DNA from 2 places in the Shewanella sp. Arc9-LZ genome. Region 1 is predicted to be linked to the other one. Evidence: predicted binding sites of a transcription regulator. Region 1 holds the regulator's gene; the other holds the start of a gene.
The links. Region 1 encodes NrdR, which represses ribonucleotide reductase genes. Its sites were predicted from a motif close to AAACACNANATNTNGTGTTT; they were not measured.
Positions count from the first base shown of each region.

Region 1 (5,685 bases):
AATGGCTAATATAATAAAGCAGAGCGCTGAGGCTCTGCTTTATTATTCAACACTTTATTGCAGACGAATTATTTATTTAAACGCTTGTATTTTAATCGATGCGGTTCTACTACATCGGTGCCTAAGGTGGCTTTTAACCAAGTTGAGTACTCAGTATAGTTACCTTCATAGAAGCTCACTTTACCTTCATCACGGTAATCCAAAATATGGGTCGCAATACGGTCAAGGAACCAACGGTCATGGGAAATAACCATTGCACAACCAGGGAACTCTAATAACGCTTCCTCTAACGCTCGTAAAGTTTCAACGTCCAAGTCGTTGGTGGGTTCGTCGAGTAATAATACGTTGCCACCGGCTTGTAATAACTTAGCTAAGTGAACTCGGTTGCGCTCACCCCCCGATAATGAACCAATTATTTTCTGCTGATCGCCACCACGGAAGTTAAAGCGGCCTACGTAAGCACGGCTAGAAATTTCAGTGTTGTTGATGCGCATAATATCTTGGCCGCCTGAAATTTCTTGCCACACGGTGTTTTTGTCATTCATCGAATCACGGAACTGATCAACCGACGCAATTTGAACCGAATCACCGACAGAAATAGAGCCACTGTCTGGTTGTTCCTCGCCTGAGATCATTTTGAATAAGGTTGACTTACCCGCACCGTTAGCACCAATAATGCCGACGATAGCGCCCTTAGGAACCGTGAATGTCAAATCATCAATCAGTACGCGGTCACCATATGACTTGGTTAAATTAGTCACTTCAATGACTTTGTCGCCTAAACGAGGCCCTGGTGGAATAAACAGTTCATTGGTCTCGTTACGCTTTTGGTAATCGTTGGTGTTCAATTCTTCAAAGCGAGCCATACGGGCTTTACCTTTTGATTGACGACCTTTAGCACCTTGGCGTACCCACTCTAATTCTTTAGCAATGGTTTTTTGGCGGGCGCTTTCTGTGGACGATTCTTGGGACAAGCGCGCATCTTTTTGTTCAAGCCAAGATGAATAGTTACCTTCCCATGGAATACCTTCACCGCGGTCAAGTTCTAAAATCCAGCCAGCAGCATTATCTAAGAAGTAACGATCGTGGGTAATCGCCACCACGGTGCCGTTATATTCTTGTAAAAAGTGCTCTAACCACGCCACTGACTCTGCATCCAAATGGTTGGTTGGTTCGTCGAGTAATAGCATTTCCGGTTTTTCAAGCAATAAGCGACAAATGGCCACTCGGCGTCGTTCACCACCAGAGAGTACGGCAATTTTCTCATCCCAATCGGGCAGACGTAATGCGTTAGCTGCACGTTCAAGAATATGATCAAGATTATGCGCATCTTGAGATTGGATGATGGCTTCTAATTCGCCTTGCTCTTTTGCAAGTGCGTCGAAGTCTGCATCGGGCTCAGCATAAGCAGAATAGACCTCGTCTAAGCGTATTAGTGCATTTTTAGCTTCGCTTAGGGCTTCTTCGACGGCTTCGCGCACAGTTTGTTGTTCGTTTAAGCGCGGCTCCTGCGGTAAGTAGCCAATTTTTAACCCAGGCATTGGGCGTGCTTCACCTTCAATTTCGGTATCTATTCCCGCCATGATGCGCAGCAATGTTGATTTACCCGAACCGTTTAACCCGAGCACACCAATCTTAGCGCCAGGAAAGAAGCTTAATGAAATGTCTTTTAATATTTGCTTTTTGGGTGGGACAATTTTACCCACACGAAGCATGCTGTATACAAATTGAGCCATAATTATACTGTCTAATTGTCAACAAAGATGGTGATAATTCTACTGTATTATGTGCTGAACTCAACAGGCAATTGTGTGATTTTATCTAGCGTGCTTTTTAGACTCAATTCGCTAAACAATCTGCTAGCTTGGTGTTATCAACATGAATCGTTTTGTATTCAGAACACAGTGAATTTCATGTTGTTTGTACTGTAAATCATTATCGTTGCAGAGTAGAATACCGCGCAACCCTACTATATAGATAATGATGTTGGAGCTACCATGTTGAAGAAAGCGATGAATATTGCGGATTATGATCCAGAATTATTTAAAGCCATTGAAGATGAAACTTGTCGTCAAGAAGAACACATTGAATTGATTGCATCTGAAAACTATACCAGTCCACGTGTGATGGAAGCGCAAGGTTCTCAGTTAACTAACAAGTATGCTGAAGGTTATCCAGGCAAGCGTTATTATGGTGGGTGCGAATACGTTGATGTTGTTGAAACATTGGCTATTGAACGCGCAAAAGAATTATTTGGTGCAACTTATGCCAACGTACAGCCTCATTCAGGCTCACAAGCAAACAGCGCAGTGTTTATGGCGTTGTTACAACCTGGTGATACTGTTTTAGGGATGAACCTTGCTCATGGTGGTCATTTGACCCATGGTTCACCAGTGAATTTTTCAGGCAAGCTTTACAACATCATTCCTTACGGTATCGATGAAGCTGGCAAAATTGATTATGACGAAATGGAACGTTTAGCCATTGAGCACAAGCCTAAGATGATGATCGGCGGTTTTTCGGCATTTTCAGGCATAGTCGATTGGGCTAAAATGCGTGAGATTGCCGATAAAGTTGGTGCTTATTTGCTTGTTGATATGGCTCACGTTGCAGGCTTAGTGGCTGCAGGTGTTTATCCAACCCCTGTCCCACATGCACATGTGGTCACCTCAACAACTCATAAAACATTAGCGGGTCCACGTGGCGGGATTATTATCTCTGCTGCCGATGATGAAGTGTTGTATAAAAAGTTGAACTCAGCGGTATTCCCTGGTGGCCAAGGTGGCCCTTTAATGCATGTAATCGCAGGTAAAGCGGTTGCATTTAAAGAGGCATTAGAGCCAGAGTTTAAGGTATACCAGCAGCAAGTTGTTAAAAACGCTAAAGCTATGGTTGAAGTGTTTTTAGCTCGCGGTTACAAAATTGTTTCTGGCGGTACAGAAAACCATTTAATGTTGGTTGATTTAATTGGTCGTGATTTAACCGGTAAAGAAGCTGATGCTGCATTGGGCAATGCCAACATTACCGTCAACAAAAACTCAGTACCTGATGATCCACGTTCACCGTTTGTCACCTCTGGTGTTCGTATTGGAACGCCAGCAATTACTCGTCGTGGTTTTAAAGAAGCAGAAGCGAAAGAATTGACCGGTTGGATTTGTGACATTCTTGATGATGCATCTAACGCCGAAGTGGCTGAACGAGTGAAAGGTCAAGTGTTGGCATTATGTGCCCGATTCCCTGTATACGGTTAATCGTCACTTGATGCCTGTTGAAAAGGTTTAGGTTAACCTTGCTCAACAAATAGGATAAACTTTAATGGCCGCTAATTGTTAGCGGCCATTTTGTTTTTTTCTGCAGGAGGTTCAATGCATTGCCCTTTTTGTAGCGCGACCGATACCAAAGTTATAGATTCTCGATTAGTGGCTGATGGTCACCAAGTACGTCGCCGCCGGGAATGTACCGAATGTCATGAACGTTTCACCACGTTTGAAGGCGCAGAGTTAGTCATGCCTAGAGTCATCAAACGTGACGGCACTCGACAACCATTCGATGAAGAAAAATTGCGTGGCGGCATGCTACGTGCGGTCGAAAAACGCCCGGTCTCAATTGATGAAATTGAACAAGCATTGACTAAAATCAAATCAACACTGCGCGCGACAGGTGAGCGTGAGGTGAATTCTGAAATGATTGGTAATCTGATGATGGAACAATTGATGAGCCTTGATAAAGTGGCATATATCCGCTTTGCATCGGTTTATCGCGCATTTGAAGATGTATCCCAATTTGGTGAAGCCATTGCTAAATTGCAAAAGTAATGCTGCTTAATAATATCTGTTTTAATGGTTTTAATGGTTTTAATGGCATTTAAGCAATAAGAGATTATCTCCCATGTCTAACTGGTCCACCTTTGACACCCAAATGATGAGCCGTGCCATCGCGCTTGCCGAGAAAGGCCGTTATACCACTCGGCCAAATCCTTGTGTCGGTTGTGTCATTGTTTATCAGAATAAGATTATTGGTGAGGGTTATCATCAACGTGCTGGCCAAGGACATGCCGAAGTTAATGCGCTGAAAATGGTGCATGATAATGGCTTGTCTGCTGAAGGTGCCACGGCGTATGTCACTCTTGAACCTTGCAGTCATTATGGCCGCACACCACCTTGTGCTTTAGGCTTAATTAATGCCAAAGTTGCCAGAGTTGTGGTATCGGTGACCGATGCAAATCCACAAGTGTCTGGTCGCGGTATAACCCTGTTACGTGAGGCTGGTATTAACGTTGATGTTGGATTGCTCAGCGAACAAGCCTATGACCTTAATCTGGGTTTTATGAAGCGGATGAAAACAGGACTTCCTTGGATAACGGTAAAGATAGCAGCCAGTTTAGATGGTAAAACGGCTCTGTCTAATGGCGTGTCGAAGTGGATTACTGGCAGTGCAGCAAGAGCTGATGTGCAAAAATACCGCGCTAGCCATTGTGCATTAATCACTGGTGTTGAAACCATTCTTGTCGATGACCCAAGCCTTAATGTGCGCTATGAGGCGTTAGGTGAGTTAACCACTCGCCATACAAAAGATGAAATCTTCCAACCTCTAAGGGTTGTGCTCGACAGTCGCGCAAGATTAACAGCAACACAGCAATTATTTTCAATTCAAAGTCCTATTTTACTGGTTTCTGGCTGTCATTATCCCGAAAGCACCAAAGCTGCATTTCCAGATCACGTATCATTTCTTCAGTTAACGTGTGACTCGTCAGGCAGAATCCCATTGTTAGCTTTGCTAACATATTTAGGTCAGCATACTAATTCTGTTTTAGTTGAAGCCGGTGCTACCTTAGCCGGAGCATTTGTCGCCCAAGGGCTCGTTGATGATATTGTGCTTTACCAGGCGCCTAAACTATTAGGTAGCCACGGACGTAATATGTTGCAGTTACCTAATTACAGTACAATGGAGCAAACGCCGGCACTGCAATTAATTGATGAACGCAACGTTGGACAAGATAAGCGTTATATCCTCAGATATAATCAACCCTATTAATGTGCGTGTTGTTCAGTCCAAAACCTGAACAACAGCAAAGTTTAACTGCAAAAAGTGAGTATTATGTTTACTGGAATAATCGAAGCCCTTGGCACATTACGTAAAATTGATCGCAAAGGTAACGATATCCGCTTAACAGTTGCCAGCGGTAAGCTGGATTTAACGGATGTAAAGCTAGGTGACAGTATAGCAACCAATGGCGTGTGTTTGACCGTTGTTGAGCGTTTAGGTGATGGTTACGTTGCTGATATATCAGCTGAAACCGTTGACTTAACTGGCTTTAGTCGTTATCAGGTCGGTCAAAAGGTTAATCTTGAGAAAGCGGTTACGGCAACCACTCGATTAGGTGGACACATGGTAAGTGGACACGTCGACGGCATTGCAAAAGTTGAGCAATGCGCTTACAGAGGTAAATCACTAGAGTTTTGGTTATCGGTACCGGCCCAATTAAGTCGCTATATTGCTCACAAAGGTTCGATCACCATCGATGGTGTGAGCCTGACTGTTAATGAAGTCGATGGTGCTCGTTTTAGATTAACGATTGTACCTCACACTGCAGGTGAAACCACGCTGGTGGATTTAAAAGTAGGCGATAGTGTCAATATCGAAGTCGATTTAATCGCGCGTTATTTAGAACGTTTAATGCAACCG
Region 1 is NZ_CP048031.1:1,280,953-1,286,637, forward strand. It holds gene ettA (energy-dependent translational throttle protein EttA) at 69-1,736, opposite strand; gene glyA (serine hydroxymethyltransferase) at 1,998-3,251, shown strand; gene nrdR (transcriptional regulator NrdR) at 3,366-3,815, shown strand; gene ribD (bifunctional diaminohydroxyphosphoribosylaminopyrimidine deaminase/5-amino-6-(5-phosphoribosylamino)uracil reductase RibD) at 3,889-5,034, shown strand; gene GUY17_RS05540 (riboflavin synthase) at 5,098-5,685, shown strand, end outside.

Region 2 (5,685 bases), 560 kb from region 1:
CGTGATGATTGATCCCTTAGCCATGACCGGCCCTGGCGGAGTGGTATTAGATCCCAACAGCGCACTTGAGCCGTTCATCCAATGGGCCAAAACAGCTAAGCAAAATAACGCCAGAATATGGATGCAAATCAATCATCCAGGCCGTCAGGTGTTTAAAGCGATGGGCGGTAAAAATCTAGCCCCTTCTGCCATCGCTCTCGATTTAGGCAAACACTCATCCATGTTCTCTCAACCAAAAGCGATGACAACAGCAGACATTGAAGAGGTTATCCAACGGTTTGCTACCACAGCACAATTGGCTCAACAAGCTGGGTTTGATGGAGTACAAATTCATGCTGCACACGGATACTTGCTGGCTCAATTTTTATCGCCGTTAACCAATCAACGTAATGATCAATGGGGCGGAAAGCTTGAAAATCGTGCCAAGTTATTACTCGAAGTGGTTAAGCAAGTAAGACTTAAATGTGGTGCCGATTTCGATGTAGCAGTAAAACTCAACTCTGCTGATTTCCAACGCGGTGGCTTTGATGTCGACGACGCCGAAAAGGTCATTAATATGTTGGCACAGTATCACGTTGAAATGGTGGAATTATCAGGTGGCAGCTACGAGGCACCAGCCATGCAAGGTCGCAGTGCTGATGAGCGAACGTTAGCTCGAGAGGCTTATTTTTTAAGTTTAACATCGCAGTTGGTCCAGCGTAGCCCTATTCCATTAATGTTAACCGGAGGTATTCATCGCCTACCTGTGGCTCAACAAGTTATTGATGCTGGTTTTGCATTGTGTGGTATCGCTAGCGCCCTCGCCTTCTATCCAGACTTAGCCAATAGATGGCTAATTCAGCCAGAGTTTGTCCCGTCTATTCCAACAGTGAATTGGCAAAGTAAACCTTTAGCTGGGCTGGCGACGATGGCCGTCATTAAACGCCAACTTCGTCGTGTAAGCCAAGGTAAGTCGCCACACACTAATGATTCACCATTGTGGAGTTTATTGATCGATCAATATAAAACCAAACAGCGCACTAAACGTTATCGCCATATTGTGGGTCTTTCTAATCATTAACGGGTTAACGATTAGCGGGTTAAACATTTATTTGCTAACGATTAACGTGCTAACGATTAGCGCGCTGACAGTTAAAGTGCTGACATTAAGCGACTCGTCTTAACGCCTTCATATAAAACGCTAGCGCATAAAACGATGGATCTGTTGATTCATACTGCCGCGCCATAATAGCGCGGGGTCGGCTTTGTCTTGCTCATACTTACCGTCAATCAACACATCCACAAAGTTCACCACAGCTTGTTGCTGCGGTGTAAGTTCAGCCCGTTGATAACCGGTCCACAGCCAAATATCTTTATCGGGACATTCCAGCTTTACCCGCGTAACCAATTTTAGTACGCCTTCAAAATTGGCGGGATGCAGCGGATCGCCACCACTTAACGACAAGCCTCGACGGTAAATACGAGTATCGGTTAAATCATCAATAATCTGATCTTCTAGTGCTTGGCTAAAAATATGGCCAGCATCTACACGCCAAGTACTTTGGTTATAGCAACCTTTACAACCATGCTCGCAACCGCTGACAAATAACGTACAGCGGGTGCCTTCACCGTTAATCACATCAACGCTATGATATGCACTGTAATGCATTATAAATGCTTCACTCTACGCTTAACTTCTTCTTGCTTACCGAAGTTAAATGGTCGTGCATCTGGGCTACCTAAATAACCACACACGCGACGAGTAACAGACACTCGGCTTGGCTCATGATTACCACATTTAGGACACACAAAGCCCTTACTAGTACAATTAAATTCACCAATAAAACCGCACTCGTAACACTCATCAATGGGAGTATTGGTGCCGTAATATGGCACTCGGCTATAACTGTAATCCCAAACGTTTTCGAGCGCTTCAATATTGTGCTGCATGTTGGGATATTCGCCGTAACAAATAAACCCACCATTAGCGATCGCTGGATAAGGTTGTTCAAAATCAATCTTATCAAAAGGATTTACTTTCTTTTCGACATCTAAGTGAAAACTATTGGTGTAATAGCCTTTGTCGGTCACACCTGCCACTACGCCAAACTGGGTAGTATCAAGCTGACAAAAACGGCTGCATAAATTTTCACTTGGGGTACTGTATAAACTAAAGCCATAACCTGTTTGTTGTTTCCAAGACTCAGTGGCTTGCTTTAAATGACTAATAATGGCGACAGCTTTATCACGTAATTGTGTGTTATCAAACACATGTTCAGCATTGCTATATAAAGCATTAATGGTTTCGTGAAGACCAATAAACCCTAACGAAATTGATGCCCGGCCATTTTTAAAGATTTCGCTCACATCATCATCCGCATTTAGGCGCACACCACAGGCGCCTTCCATATAAAGGATTGGTGCCACTCGTGCTTTGACTCCGGCTAAACGGGCAATACGCGTTTCTAAGGCTTTGCGGGCAATTAACAAACGCTCATCGAGTATTTGATAAAAACGCTGTTCATCTTTACCTGCTTCCAACGCTATACGCGGTAAATTAAGACTGACAACACCTAGATTATTGCGGCCTTCATGGACCAATTGACCATTTTCTTCATAGGCGCCCAAAAATGAGCGACATCCCATTGGGGTTTTAAACGAACCGGTGACTTTCACGACTTGATCATAATTGAGAATATCTGGGTACATGCGCATACTTGAACACGTTAAGGCCATCTTTTTGATATCGTAATTAACATCAGTCGCTTTATGATTCACGCCATCTTTAATGGCAAACACCAATTTTGGAAAGACTGCTGTTTTACGATTTTTACCTAAACCCGCCATACGTACAGTTAACATCGATTGCTGAATTAAACGCGACTCCCACGACACGCCTAAACCAAAACCAAATGTGACAAATGGCGTTTGGCCGTTGGCGGTATGCAGGGTATTCACTTCATATTCAAGTGACTGGAATGCGTCATGACACTCTTTTTCGGTTTGCGTCATGGCATAACCTTCTACGTCAGCCACTTGCCATTTTTTTGCGACGCTAAGGTGCTTTTGATAACTGATTTGCACAAACTCAGCTAACACTTCGTCGATACGGTTAATCGTGGTACCACCATAAATGTGGCTCGCGACCTGGGCAATAATTTGCGCCGTAACTGCGGTAGCAGTTGAGATAGACTTAGGCGGTTCTATTTCAGCATTACCCATTTTAAAACCATGCGTTAACATGCCGGCTAAATCAATTAGCATGCAGTTAAACATCGGGAAAAAAGGCGCATAATCTAAGTCGTGATAGTGAATTTCGCCTTTTTCATGGGCGGCTACCACATCTTTTGGCAGTAAATGCGTTTTGGCATAATGCTTGGCCACAATGCCCGCTAATAAATCTCGTTGGGTCGGGATGACTTTGGCATCTTTATTGGCATTTTCGTTTAAAATGGCACTATCAGATTGCTCAACCAAACCGCGAATAGCACAATTTAATTTACTCTGGGTTTCACGGTGTTTATCTCTATCGTGACGGTACTCAATGTAATGACGCGCCACCGACTTAAACGGGCCCGACATTAATAAATTTTCAACTGCATCTTGTAGTTCGTGAATATCAACTTCGGTCTTCACAGCCATTTGCTGCTCTACCGTCTGCGCTAACTGCTGTGCATATTGATGGTCGGCTATACCTGCAGACTCCATTGCTGCCACAACAGCCTCTTTGATTCGACATCCATCAAAAGCAGTTCGGCATCCATCCCTTTTCACTACTACAAGCATACAACCATCCTTTACAAGCACTATATATAGCGCTTTAATACACGTACAACACAAGATAGAGTGTATTAGACACATTTACGCGGAGTAATACCTTGATCCAGATCATAATTGTCGGCAGTACTTAATATTGAAAAAACACTTGCTATCAGCGATAGATATTGTAGGAATAGCAACTAATTTTGACAGGCTAATACAAGGGGATAAAATCGACATAATTTAGCGATTTGGGATGCTTTGCTGAATCGATAATCTGATGTGAAAACGCCATAAGGGTTGTATTTGACAGCTTAAAATGGTGCTGAATGACGGTATTAAGTCATTGATCGAACCTTAAATGGCTAGATCAACAACACAAATAACTTACCCACTGTATCTAATGACTCGGTAGTTATCGTTAGATAGTTGCGGGTAGATCATTGCGGGCAAGTCACTACTAGATAATGACTAGATAATGACTAAATAACCATGAGTTAACTATGAGATAACTATGAGATAACTATGAGAGAGTGAATAATCTTATCAACCCATCAGACTGCGCAGGTTAGACAATGCCCTAGTTGAATAACAAACGCGGATTTAATGACAAATACCGATAAAATAGCAAATATTCACACAGCGGCAATCAACGGGTGTATTTATCATAAACACACCACTATATTCGATACTGCTTCAACATTTCTTTAAGGTCGCTTCGATTAAATGTTTAATATCACTTACAGCCTGCTCACCTGCTTTAATCGCTTCTTTAGCGCGATGAAACTCCATGGTGCCAATATCACCCACATCAGGTACGATGCAAATATCAGGTGGCTCGCCCATTAGGCGTGAACGTTTATGGCGTTGTTCTAAAATATCCATCGATTGTGACATCACCGCCAGCATACCCGGATGGGATTTTGAGCTTCCTAAAGAGAATTTATCGGTTAAGCCATTCATATAATCTTTGCCTTTACCCCATAGGTCCATAAAGCCAGATTCAAGCTCGCGCTTTTCATCAATAGGTTCAGACTTAGTGGCTTTGCGGCTTTTTACTTGCTCTGGGATTAAGTGCATTTGGCCACGACGATGGCCATTTAAATCCACCGCAATAACCACATCAACGCCCATAGAGCGAGCTAATGATACCGGCACAGGATTCACTACCGCACCGTCCACAACCCAGCGATGCCCTTGCTGTACTGGGGGTAAAAAGCCCGGCATTGAACATGAAGCCCTAACCGCATGGCGTAAGTCACCTTCTTTAAACCAAATCTCTTGCCCAGAATATAAATCTGTCGCGACTGCAGCAAAGGGACGATTCAGCTGTTCAATGTTAAGGTCGCCAATACGATTAGCCAATACATCAAATACTTTTTCACCACTGATAAGTCCGCCTTTTCGCCAGCCTAAATCCATTAACCCGAGTACATCCCAACTTGAAAATCCACTCACCCAGGTTTCAAGTTCACCCAAATGATTATTGGCATAGGCAGCACCCACTAATGCCCCTACCGAACAACCTGCCACTTTGTCAGGATAAATATCTAACTTGGCTAAACCATTCAATACCCCAATATGTGCCCAACCTTTAGCGGCTCCACTGCCTAGCGCTAATCCCACGGTGAGCTTTGTCATCTTTCGTTCCTTCCATGCTCGGTATTCAATTTTACGATACGCCCGCCTGAATCGTCCAATAGCGACGTAGAACTCAGGCCATAATATAAAGCTAAAAAATAGCATAACTAAAGCGACTCTTGTTGGCTATAGCAAGGTGAAACAGCTATAATCGTCGGCTATCATTTTTTAGGGGATTTACCTTTGCAATTTACCGATTTTTCGTTGGACAAGCGCCTGCTTGACAGTCTAAAGCACCTTGGCATTTCTACGCCTACCGATGTTCAAGCGCAAGCACTTCCCATTGCCTTATCAGGTAAAGATTTA
Region 2 is NZ_CP048031.1:1,842,996-1,848,680, reverse strand. It holds gene GUY17_RS07865 (NADH:flavin oxidoreductase/NADH oxidase family protein) at 1-1,060, shown strand, start outside; gene nrdG (anaerobic ribonucleoside-triphosphate reductase-activating protein) at 1,181-1,648, opposite strand; gene nrdD (anaerobic ribonucleoside-triphosphate reductase) at 1,648-3,765, opposite strand; gene rssA (patatin-like phospholipase RssA) at 4,435-5,379, opposite strand; gene GUY17_RS07845 (DEAD/DEAH box helicase) at 5,563-5,685, shown strand, end outside.
Region 2: a site for NrdR is predicted at 3,781-3,800, ahead of nrdD (anaerobic ribonucleoside-triphosphate reductase). Genes of this name have one in related genera too.